DNA from 3 places in the Pseudomonas sp. MDT1-17 genome. Region 3 is predicted to be linked to each of the others. Evidence: riboswitches for the same ligand, from Rfam matches in the RefSeq annotation. Region 3 holds a riboswitch; each other region holds the start of a gene.

Region 1 (3,269 bases), 880 kb from region 3:
CAGACCGTTTGGATTACGAATCCCCGAGGCAAAGATCCGATGGTTGCCGGTGGCACGATCCACTTCCCAGATCGCCGCGCGACCTTCTTCCTTGTCCATGCCGTTTTCGGCCACGTTGCTGTTGGAGCCCACCGTGACGTACAGCTTGCTGCCGTCCTTGCTGGCGATGACGTTTTTGGTCCAGTGGTGATTCAGCGTACCGCCCGGCAGGTCGATCACCTTCATTGGCTGTGACTTGATCGCCGTCTCGCCGTTTTCATAGTGGAAGCGCAGCAAGCGGTCCGTGTCGGCGACGTACAGGTCATTGCCGACCAGGGTCATGCCGAAGGGCGAGTTGAGGTTTTCCAGAAACACCGTGCGGGTCTCGGCGATGCCGTCGTGGTCCTTGTCCCGCAGCAGCGTGATGCGATTCGGGCTGGGGACTGCTGCGCCGGCACGGCCCATGACTTTTTTCATGACCCAGCCTTTAACGCCTTTGCCATCATCGGGTTTCGGCGGCGCGTTGGTTTCGGCCACCAGCACGTCGCCGTTGGGCAGCACGTAGAGCCAGCGCGGGTGATCGAGGCCTTCGGCAAATGCCGACACTTGGGTGCCCGCTGCGGCAGTGGGTTTAGTGCCGTCCGGCCAGCCGATCGCCGGGGCGATGTTCACCGTCGGGATCAGGGTTTTGTTGGGTTCTGGCAGCTTGGGTGACGGGCCGGTGCCGTCGGAAATTTGCAGCCTGGAGGTTTCACCACAGGCGGCAAGCCCTCCGGCGAGCACGATGACGAGAGCGAGCTGGGGCTTGCGCATGCTGATCTTCCCTATGAATGCATTGACCTAATCAATAGAGAAGCGCAGGTGCGCGATGGTTCAACCGGTCAGCCGCGGGCTTCCTTGAACAGCACGGCGATGCCGGGGTGGTAGTTGCCGGCTTCGTTGCGCAACTTGCGATAGGCGTAGGGGAAATACCAGGCCACCGCGCAGGTGTGTTCCTTTTGCAGGTCGTCGACCATGTCCTGGAGTTCTTCCGGAGTAGCGCTTTGTTGGGCTTTTTGCGGCGCAACGAACAGGCAGCCGAGTTTCAGGTCGCTGGCGTAGCTGATGCGCTTGGCGTCGCTGGTGATGTCCTGCAATGCTTGAGTCAGGTTCAGGCCGTTGACGCGTGGCCAGCGCTGGGTCGCCTGAAGGTAAGCGCGTTCTTCGCTGGTCGCGATAAACAGATCGGCGCGGCCATTGCGTTCGCCTTCTTCGGTCTGTTTGCGGGTCGGTGCTTGTTGCAGCGTCACCATTTCCGCCATCCACGCAGCGGTGGACAGCAGGCTCAGGTTGGCTTTTTCGTCGAACCAGTAAGGCGTGTCGTTATCGCCGCGCACGGCGTTGTAGCGGTCGATACAGTCAAACCAGCGTTCCAGCACCGGGCGCAGGAATTCCAGCTTCGGATTGCTGATGATCATGCCTTGCATGGGGCTCACCCTTGTTATTGTGTTGTGAGGTTGTGGCTCTTTGATATCACTGCTGGGAGTGTGGCACAAGATTGGCGTCAGATAATTGATCGACGGCAGTTATTCGCTCGCAGGCCGCCCGTCTTCAATTGACGCTCCATCCCCAACCCTCTAACCTTCGCGGCTTGTTTCAGGTGCTCTGTGACCTTGGTCGACAGAGTGAAACAGGGAAGCCGGTGAGCGATCTCTTCAATTGATGAAGGCTCACGATCCCGGCGCTGCCCCCGCAACGGTAAATGAGTGAAGACTGCGCCTTGAGCCACTGTGTCGACTGTCGACATGGGAAGGCGCGCAGTCAGGCGAATCGCCGCTCATGAGCCCGGAGACCGGCCTGATCCATCCAGCGGCATCACGGTGGGCGATGCCAGGCTTTTTGCCGTCTATTCTTGTGCCTGCCCGCCGTTATCCAGCCTCAACGGAGAGCTCCCCATGACTGATACCCCCGATCGTGACGAACGTCATCTGGCGCGCATGCTGCGCAAAAAAGCCGTGATCGACGAACGCATCGCCAACTCCCCGAATGAATGCGGCCTGCTGCTGGTGCTGACCGGCAACGGCAAAGGCAAAAGCAGTTCGGCCTTCGGCATGCTCGCCCGGTCCATGGGCCACGGCATGCAGTGTGGCGTGGTGCAGTTCATCAAGGGGCGCAACAGCACCGGCGAAGAACTGTTCTTCCGGCGCTTCCCGGAACAGGTGCGTTTTCATGTGATGGGCGAGGGCTTCACCTGGGAAACCCAGGATCGCCAGCGAGACATCGCCGCCGCTGAAGCGGCGTGGGCGGTGTCCCGCGAATTGCTGCGTGATCCGTCGATTGGCTTGGTGGTGCTGGATGAGTTGAACATTGCGCTCAAGCACGGTTACCTCGATCTGGATCAGGTGCTCAGCGATTTGCAGGCGCGTCCGCCGATGCAGCATGTGGTGGTCACCGGTCGCGGCGCCAAACCTGAAATGATCGAACTGGCCGACACGGTCACCGAAATGGGCGTGATCAAGCACGCGTTCCAGGCCGGGATCAAAGCGCAAAAAGGCGTCGAGCTGTGAATACTACTTTATGAAAATCAGCCGTCACTGCCCGGCGGTGCTGATTGCCGCGCCGGCCTCCGGTCAGGGCAAGACCACCGTCACTGCCGCGCTGGCCCGTTTGCATCACAAGCAGGGGCGCAAAGTTCGTGTGTTCAAGTGCGGCCCGGACTTTCTCGACCCGATGATTCTCGAGCGCGCCAGCGGTGCGCCGGTGTTTCAACTGGACATGTGGATGGTCGGCGAGCAGGAAAGTCGTCGTCTGTTGTGGGAAGCCGCCGGCGAAGCCGATCTGATTCTCATCGAAGGCGTCATGGGGTTGTTTGACGGTACGCCGTCCAGCGCTGATCTGGCGCGGCATTTCGGTGTGCCGGTGCTGGGTGTGATCGACGGCACCGCCATGGCCCAGACCTTTGGCGCACTGGCGTTGGGGTTGGCGCGCTATCAGCCGGATTTGCCGTTTGCCGGTGTGCTGGCCAACCGCGTCGGCACCCTGCGTCATGCGCAATTGCTTGAAGGCAGCCTCACTGAAGGTTTGCGCTGGTACGGCGCCTTGTCCCGGGAAACCGGGATCGAATTGCCTAGTCGACACCTCGGGCTGGTTCAGGCCAGCGAGTTGAACGATCTCGATCTGCGTCTCGATGCGGCGGCCGATGCACTGGCCAGCAGTTGCGAGGTCGCGCTGCCACCGGCGGTGGAATTCGCGGCTCCTGATGTGATCGCTGCCGAACCGTTGCTGGCCGGTGTGCGAATTGCCGTGGCCCG
Region 2 (3,269 bases), 140 kb from region 3:
GATCGGTTGGTAGTTCTTGAACCGCACCAGATACGGGCGCTGCTCCCAGATAGTGAACGCTGGCGTGCCCAGGGTAGCGACGCTTTCCACCTTGCGGCTGAACCATTGGCGGTCGATTTCGGGAAACAGACTTAAGAAATTCTGATTTTGTGTCAAAGTGCCCACCTTTGGGAAGCTTGTTGTAATGCACAAGTTTGGGATAGGCCTTCTGCGACCAACTTTTCGGCGCTTCATAGAGTTCATCAGGAAACACGCTGACCGCGACCGGAATGTTGACGCCCTTGACGGCGAAGAATGTCGACTTGTTCTCGTAATAAAGGGCTGACGGGCCCGACAGTGACACTCGTCGTCGATTTCGCTCAGTCGTAAACAATCAGACATCGGCCAAAGCGGTCATAGAGAGCTTTAAAGGTACGGCGAAATGTTTGCCATTGCGCGCGTCACGTAGATCTCCTTTTCTCCCACCGGCGCCACATAATGAATCGCACTGCGTGCAGCCTCGACGCCTTCCAGACGGGCGATGAACCAGGCGGCTAGATACTGCGACGACAGGCACCCTCCAGCCGTCGCGACGTTTCCCTTGGCCACGAAGGGCTGATTGAGCACTGCCACGCCGACCTCCTCGACCCACGGTTTGGTGGTCAGGTCCGTGCAGGCCGGAATGTCGTCCAGTAGGCCCAGTTTGGCAAGTATGAGCGTGCCCGAGCACTGAGCGCCCAGCAGCTGACGCGTCGAGTCGAATTTCAGGCGAGACATCAGCGTGGCGTCAGCGACGACGTCCCGGGTCTTTCTCCCACTACCCACAAGTACAGCGTCCGCACCGCATGCGTCCTCGAGCGACGTCTGCGACTCGATCAGCACGCCGTTCATCGACAGCACCTTATCCGTGGGACTGGCGATAGATACCCGCCAACCGGGCCGCTGGACCCGGTTGAGGATGCCCAGCGCGATCAGCGAGTCGAGTTCGTTGAAACCTTCGAAAGTCAGGATGGCGATGTGCATCAGGAGCCTCGTGCGAGTGGAGACGTTGTTGGCGTCATCGTAAAATCGACAATCAGTACATGCAAAAAATTGTCATGGATACATGACGACATGCCACAGCCCACAAGCTACTGATTCAGAAAGTTCACGTGCCCCCCCCACTGCCGCGAAAGTATTCGCGGCAGTGGGTGCTGATTGACAGGCAGAACAGCATCACACCCCGTTTGGATAGTTGATTAACGACTAAAGGTGAACCGCCAGGAAGGCTCGCAAAAATGGACGTTATTAAAATGGAGTCGTGTCGATTAATACCGATAAGTTGCCTGCACTGAAATTCCTTTCGCACTGTTTTCGTAGTTGGCACTGTATTCCGGTTGAAGACCGGAGTTGTTCTACTGCGATTCCCACCCAAAGCGGTCGGTGGTGATATTCGACATGATCGACTACCATGCCGGCCGCCGGTTTCCAAACGGGATTAATAGGGAATCCGAGATGCCTGACACGGCATCAAACGGAACTGCCCCCGCAACTGTAGGTGCTGAGCCTGCTCCTGAACTGCCACTGGGATCACTCCCGGGAAGGCTGGAGCCTGGCGACGACGCATCAGTCAGGAGACCTGCCGGCCAAGCAAATCACTAACCGGCGGGGTGTCCGGGAAGGACATCCTTGCGCCGAGCGTCACCTCAGTGATCGGCACTTCACTGCTTTAATGGCAGCGTTCGATGATGTGTTTCCAGTCCGTACCCCTGCTCTTGTACGGTCAAATGGAGATTGCGTCATGTTGCTGTCCCGCCCTGCCACCCTCGTCACTGCCCTGGGTCTGTCCACCCTCGCCCATGCGGCCCCGACCCACTACCCCCTGACTGTTGAGAACTGTGGCAGCACACTGACGTTTCAGCAGGCGCCGAGCCGTGCCGTGACCATTGGCCAGGCTGGCACTGAAATTCTCTACGCCATGGGCCTTGGCAACACGCTGGTCGGCACTTCGCTGTGGTTCAACGATGTGCTGGCCAAGTACAAGCCAGAGAACGACACGATCGAACGCCTGGCCGATAACGAACCGAGTTTCGAGGCGGTGATCGGCAAGCGTCCGCAGCTGGTAGCAGTGGAACTGGAGTGGATGGTTGGCCCGCAGGGCGTGGTCGGTACTCGCGAGCAGTTTCACGAACTGCAGATCCCGACCTACCTGATGCCCTCCGACTGCGAAGCCAAGGACAACCTGGTCGGTGCCGACGGCACACGTCTGGAGGCGTTCCGCATCGACAGCCTCTACAAAAGTATCAGCCAATTGGCTGAAATCTTTGACGTGCAGGAACGTGGCCAGCAGCTGAACGCCCACCTCAAAGCCAGCCTGGCCAAGTCCATTGCCACCGTACAGAACAAGGATCTTAAGCACACCAGTGCGCTGTTCTGGTTCTCCAGCGCCAGTCTGGATATCGACCCCTATGTCGCCGGGCACAAGGGCATTCCCGACTTCATGTTGAACACGTTGGGAGTGCGCAACGTGGTGGAGTCCGATGAAGAATGGCCCACCGTCGGCTGGGAAACCATCGCCAAGGCCAACCCGACCTTCCTGGTCATCGCACGCATGGATCGCCGTCGCTTCCCGGCTGACGACTATCAAAAGAAACTGCAATTCCTGCGCAGCGACCCGGTGACCCGCAACATGGACGCCGTGAAAAACAACCGCATCATCATCCTTGACGCCATGGCCATGCAGGCCAGCGTGAGAATGTTCGACGGTCTTGAAATCCTGTCATCAGCCATCAACGGCTACGACCTGCCGAAATGACCGGGACGTTGATTCGTACGCTGCTGGCATTTCTGACACTGCTGCTTGCCGTGATTGCCGGTGTGGCCATCGGTGAAACGAGCATCGAACCGAGCGTGGTGTTCCAGGTACTGGCCAACAAACTGTGGACTGCCGGTTATGTCCTCGACCCGATAGACGAAGGCATCGTCTGGAATTACCGCCTGACCCGCGCGCTGGTGGCAGCCGCCTGCGGTGCGGGCCTGGCCACCTGCGGGGTGATCTTGCAATCGCTGTTGCGCAACCCGCTGGCCGATCCTTATCTGCTCGGTATTTCCGCTGGCGCCTCGACGGGCGCGGTGCTGGTGGCATTGCTGGGCCTCGGCGGGGGGCTGATTTCGCTGTCGGTCGGGGCGTTTGCCGGTGCTGTTGCTGCCTTCGCCGTGGTTGTTTTACTGGCCCGTGCCAGCGGCTCACCTGGCGGTACCGGGCAGATCATCCTGGCGGGGATTGCCGGTTCGCAATTGTTCAATGCGCT
Region 3 (3,269 bases):
CGCGACGGGCGACCAATTCGCGCATCACTGGGAAGAACTCTTCCTGGACGGTGCAGCACAGGCAGCCGTTGGCCAGTTCATAGACGCGGCCGTTGGCTTCTTCTTCAGTGCAACCGATGGAGCACTGCTTGAGGATTTCGCCGTCGATGCCCAGCTCGCCGAACTCGTTGACGATCACCGCGATACGGCGGCCCTGAGCATTGTCGAGCATGTGCCGCAGCAACGTGGTTTTGCCCGAGCCGAGGAAGCCGGTAACGATGGTGACGGGGAGTTTGGCCAGTGTTTTCATCGGATGCCCTTTGGCAAGGTGGCGGGCATACGGGACGACGACCGGCAACGCGGACGCGCGTGCCTGAAGAGTTCGCCACCGGATCACCCCGCCCGGTTGAAAGTGAGAATCTGTGTCGAGGCAGGTCTCCTGGCTGACGGCTTGCCAGTCGTTCGACTGACGTTGGCTGCGCCTTCCCGCGGGCCCGATAGACAGGGCTTGCAGTGGCGTGGCAGCCAACAGAACCGTTCACAGTTGCGGGGGCAGCCGCGGCATCGACCGCGTTCCCTTCTTAGCTTCGGCAGACGCCGAAGAACCTCGAAAGCGCAAGGCTACGCATCGTCTTGGAGCGGGTCAATGTCTGTAGGAGCTGCCGAAGGCTGCGATCTTTTGATTTTAAAAAACAAGATCAAAAGATCGCAGCCTTCGGCAGCTCCTACAAAGAGCCAATCATCTTTCGGTTCCAAGTGAGAACCCTTGCCAATTGACGCCCAACCCCCGCCCATGCTCTCCTACGCACTTTGTTACGGGTGCCCTTCACAGGGTGAAACGGGAAACCGGTGAATCATGTGCTTTACTCTAAAGCCATGTCAGTCCGGTGCTGCCCCCGCAACGGTAAGCGAGCGAAGCGTCAGATCCACTGTGCCAGTCGTTCGGCATGGGAAGGTGATGCTTGCAGGTCAAGGCGAAAGCCAGCGCCCCTCGTGAGCCCGGAGACCGGCCCGCAACACAAAGTGACCATTACGATCACTGAATAACAAACCCGCGGTGGGCGGGCGCTGTTTGAACCTCTGCGCGCCCGACTCGCAGGGTCTCCCATGCGCTCTAATTCACCCACTGACAGACCAGAGGGAAGCGCCATGTCGATCATCAGCAGCACCGGCAGCAACACCGATAAGAGCTCCGCCAGCACCACCACGACCCTGACTCAGCGCCTGACCGCCGCTGTGTGTGCGTCGATCCTTGGTGCGTGCCTGGTGTATTTCGCCGGTTTCTCGCACATCGAAGCGGTGCACAATGCCGCGCACGATACCCGCCACAGCTCTGCATTCCCGTGCCATTGAGACCTGTCGACATGATCAAGCGTATTGCGCAAACCGCAGGGTTCACCGGGCTGCTGGCCGCCCTGTTGCTGACCCTGCTGCAAAGTTTCTGGGTGGCGCCGCTGATTCTGCAGGCCGAGACTTACGAAAAATCCGAGCCCGCCGCTGTTGAACTTCACGAACACGCCTCGGGTGCTGTCGCCGCTCACACTCACGATGCCCAAGCCTGGGAGCCGGAAGACGGTTGGCAGCGCGTGCTGTCGACCACGGGTGGCAACCTGGTGGTAGCGGTCGGTTTCGCCCTGATGCTCGCCGGTCTTTACACCTTGCGCGCACCGACTCGCACGTCCCAAGGCCTGCTCTGGGGCCTGGCCGGTTATGCGACGTTCGTGCTGGCACCTACCCTCGGTCTGCCGCCTGAGCTACCAGGCACTGCCGCTGCTGATTTGGCGCAACGGCAGATCTGGTGGATCAGCACTGCCGCCTCCACTGCAGTCGGCATCGCATTGATCGTGTTCAGCCGCCACTGGTTGATGAAAGTGCTCGGCGTGGCCATTCTGGCCGTTCCTCACGTGATCGGCGCACCACAACCGGAAGTCCACTCGATGCTGGCTCCAGAAGCCTTGGAAGCTCAGTTCGAAATCGCTTCGCAGCTGACCAACGTCGCGTTCTGGCTGGCCCTGGGCCTGATCAGTGCCTGGTTGTTCCGCCGCAAAAGCGATGGCCAATACCACGCATGACTGACACCAGCACAGCGCCGACCCTGGTGGTCGGTCTGGGCTGCCAGCGCGGCTGCCCCGTCAGCACGTTGCGGGCGCTGCTCGATCAGGCGTTACAGGCTCATAAAATCGAACTTCACCAGATCAAGGCGCTGGCCAGCATCGACCTGAAGCGCGAAGAACCTGGTTTGATCGAATTGGCCGCACAACTCGCACTGCCACTGAAGTACTTCAGCAGCGAACAACTGGCCGGCTATCAACCGCAGCTCAGCCACCGCTCGGACATCGCGTTCGAACGCACCGGCTGCTACGGCGTCGCGGAAAGTGCCGCCCTGGCCTTGGCCGAACAGTTGGCCCAGGCGCCGGCAAAATTGCTGATCTCACGACAAAAATATGCCCAGGCCACCTTGGCATTGGCCTGCGTCGCCTAAAATCCCCGATAATCCCCGCTTTCGATCATGAGCAATCTTCATCTGAAGCCTTGCCCTGCCCCTTTTTTTCACAGGAACCGACGATGACCGTTTACTTCATTGGCGCAGGTCCCGGCGACCCGGAACTGATCACCGTAAAAGGCCAACGGCTGATTCGCAGCTGCCCGGTGATCATCTACGCCGGCTCCCTGGTGCCTGCCGCCGTGTTGGAAGGCCATCGCGCCGAACACGTGGTCAACAGCGCCGAACTGCATCTGGAACAGATCATCGAGCTGATCAAGACCGCCCATGCCAATGGCCAGGACGTGGCCCGGGTGCATTCCGGCGATCCGAGTCTTTACGGTGCCATTGGCGAGCAGATTCGCTACCTGCGCGAACTCGACATCCCGTTTGAAATCATTCCCGGCGTGACGGCCACGGCGGCCTGCGCGGCACTGTTGGGCGCCGAACTGACATTACCCGATGTGTCGCAAAGCGTGATCCTGACCCGCTACGCCGACAAGACCGCCATGCCCGCGGGCGAAGCGCTGGGCAGCCTGGCGCAGCACGGGGCGACCATGGCGATTCATCTGGGGGTCAATCATCTGGAGAAAATCCTGGTTGAATTGCTGCCGCATTACGGCGCGGACTGCCCGATTGCGGTGATTCACCGGGCGACCTGGCCGGATCAGGATTGGGTAGTGGGGACGCTTGAAGACATTGCCGCGAAGGTTGAAGCCAAGGGGTTTCGGCGCACGGCGTTGATTTTGGTGGGCCGAGTGTTGGGTAGCGATCACTTCAGTGAGTCATCGCTGTACCGCGCGGGGCA

Evidence for each region. Region 3 has a riboswitch for cobalamin ahead of ACYZTX_RS14810 (CbtB domain-containing protein). Riboswitches for the same ligand answer to the same signal wherever they lie in the genome.
Region 1: it holds a riboswitch for cobalamin, as region 3 does, so the genes downstream of both, cobO (cob(I)yrinic acid a,c-diamide adenosyltransferase) here and ACYZTX_RS14810 (CbtB domain-containing protein) in region 3, are expected to answer to the same signal.
Region 2: it holds a riboswitch for cobalamin, as region 3 does, so the genes downstream of both, ACYZTX_RS15365 (ABC transporter substrate-binding protein) here and ACYZTX_RS14810 (CbtB domain-containing protein) in region 3, are expected to answer to the same signal.

Annotation. Positions count from the first base shown of each region.
Region 1 is NZ_JBUBVM010000001.1:2,317,614-2,320,882, forward strand. It holds gene ACYZTX_RS10765 (PQQ-dependent sugar dehydrogenase) at 1-792, opposite strand, end outside; gene ACYZTX_RS10770 (hypothetical protein) at 861-1,445, opposite strand; cobalamin riboswitch at 1,600-1,833, shown strand; gene cobO (cob(I)yrinic acid a,c-diamide adenosyltransferase) at 1,914-2,525, shown strand; gene ACYZTX_RS10780 (cobyrinate a,c-diamide synthase) at 2,536-3,269, shown strand, end outside.
Region 2 is NZ_JBUBVM010000001.1:3,333,825-3,337,093, reverse strand. It holds gene ACYZTX_RS15375 (GGDEF domain-containing protein) at 1-156, opposite strand, end outside; gene ACYZTX_RS15370 (DJ-1/PfpI family protein) at 406-1,002, opposite strand; cobalamin riboswitch at 1,417-1,619, shown strand; gene ACYZTX_RS15365 (ABC transporter substrate-binding protein) at 1,760-2,773, shown strand; gene ACYZTX_RS15360 (FecCD family ABC transporter permease) at 2,770-3,269, shown strand, end outside.
Region 3 is NZ_JBUBVM010000001.1:3,196,344-3,199,612, reverse strand. It holds gene cobW (cobalamin biosynthesis protein CobW) at 1-289, opposite strand, end outside; cobalamin riboswitch at 392-604, opposite strand; cobalamin riboswitch at 780-1,008, shown strand; gene ACYZTX_RS14810 (CbtB domain-containing protein) at 1,129-1,332, shown strand; gene ACYZTX_RS14805 (CbtA family protein) at 1,344-2,051, shown strand; gene ACYZTX_RS14800 (cobalamin biosynthesis protein) at 2,048-2,461, shown strand; gene cobM (precorrin-4 C(11)-methyltransferase) at 2,545-3,269, shown strand, end outside.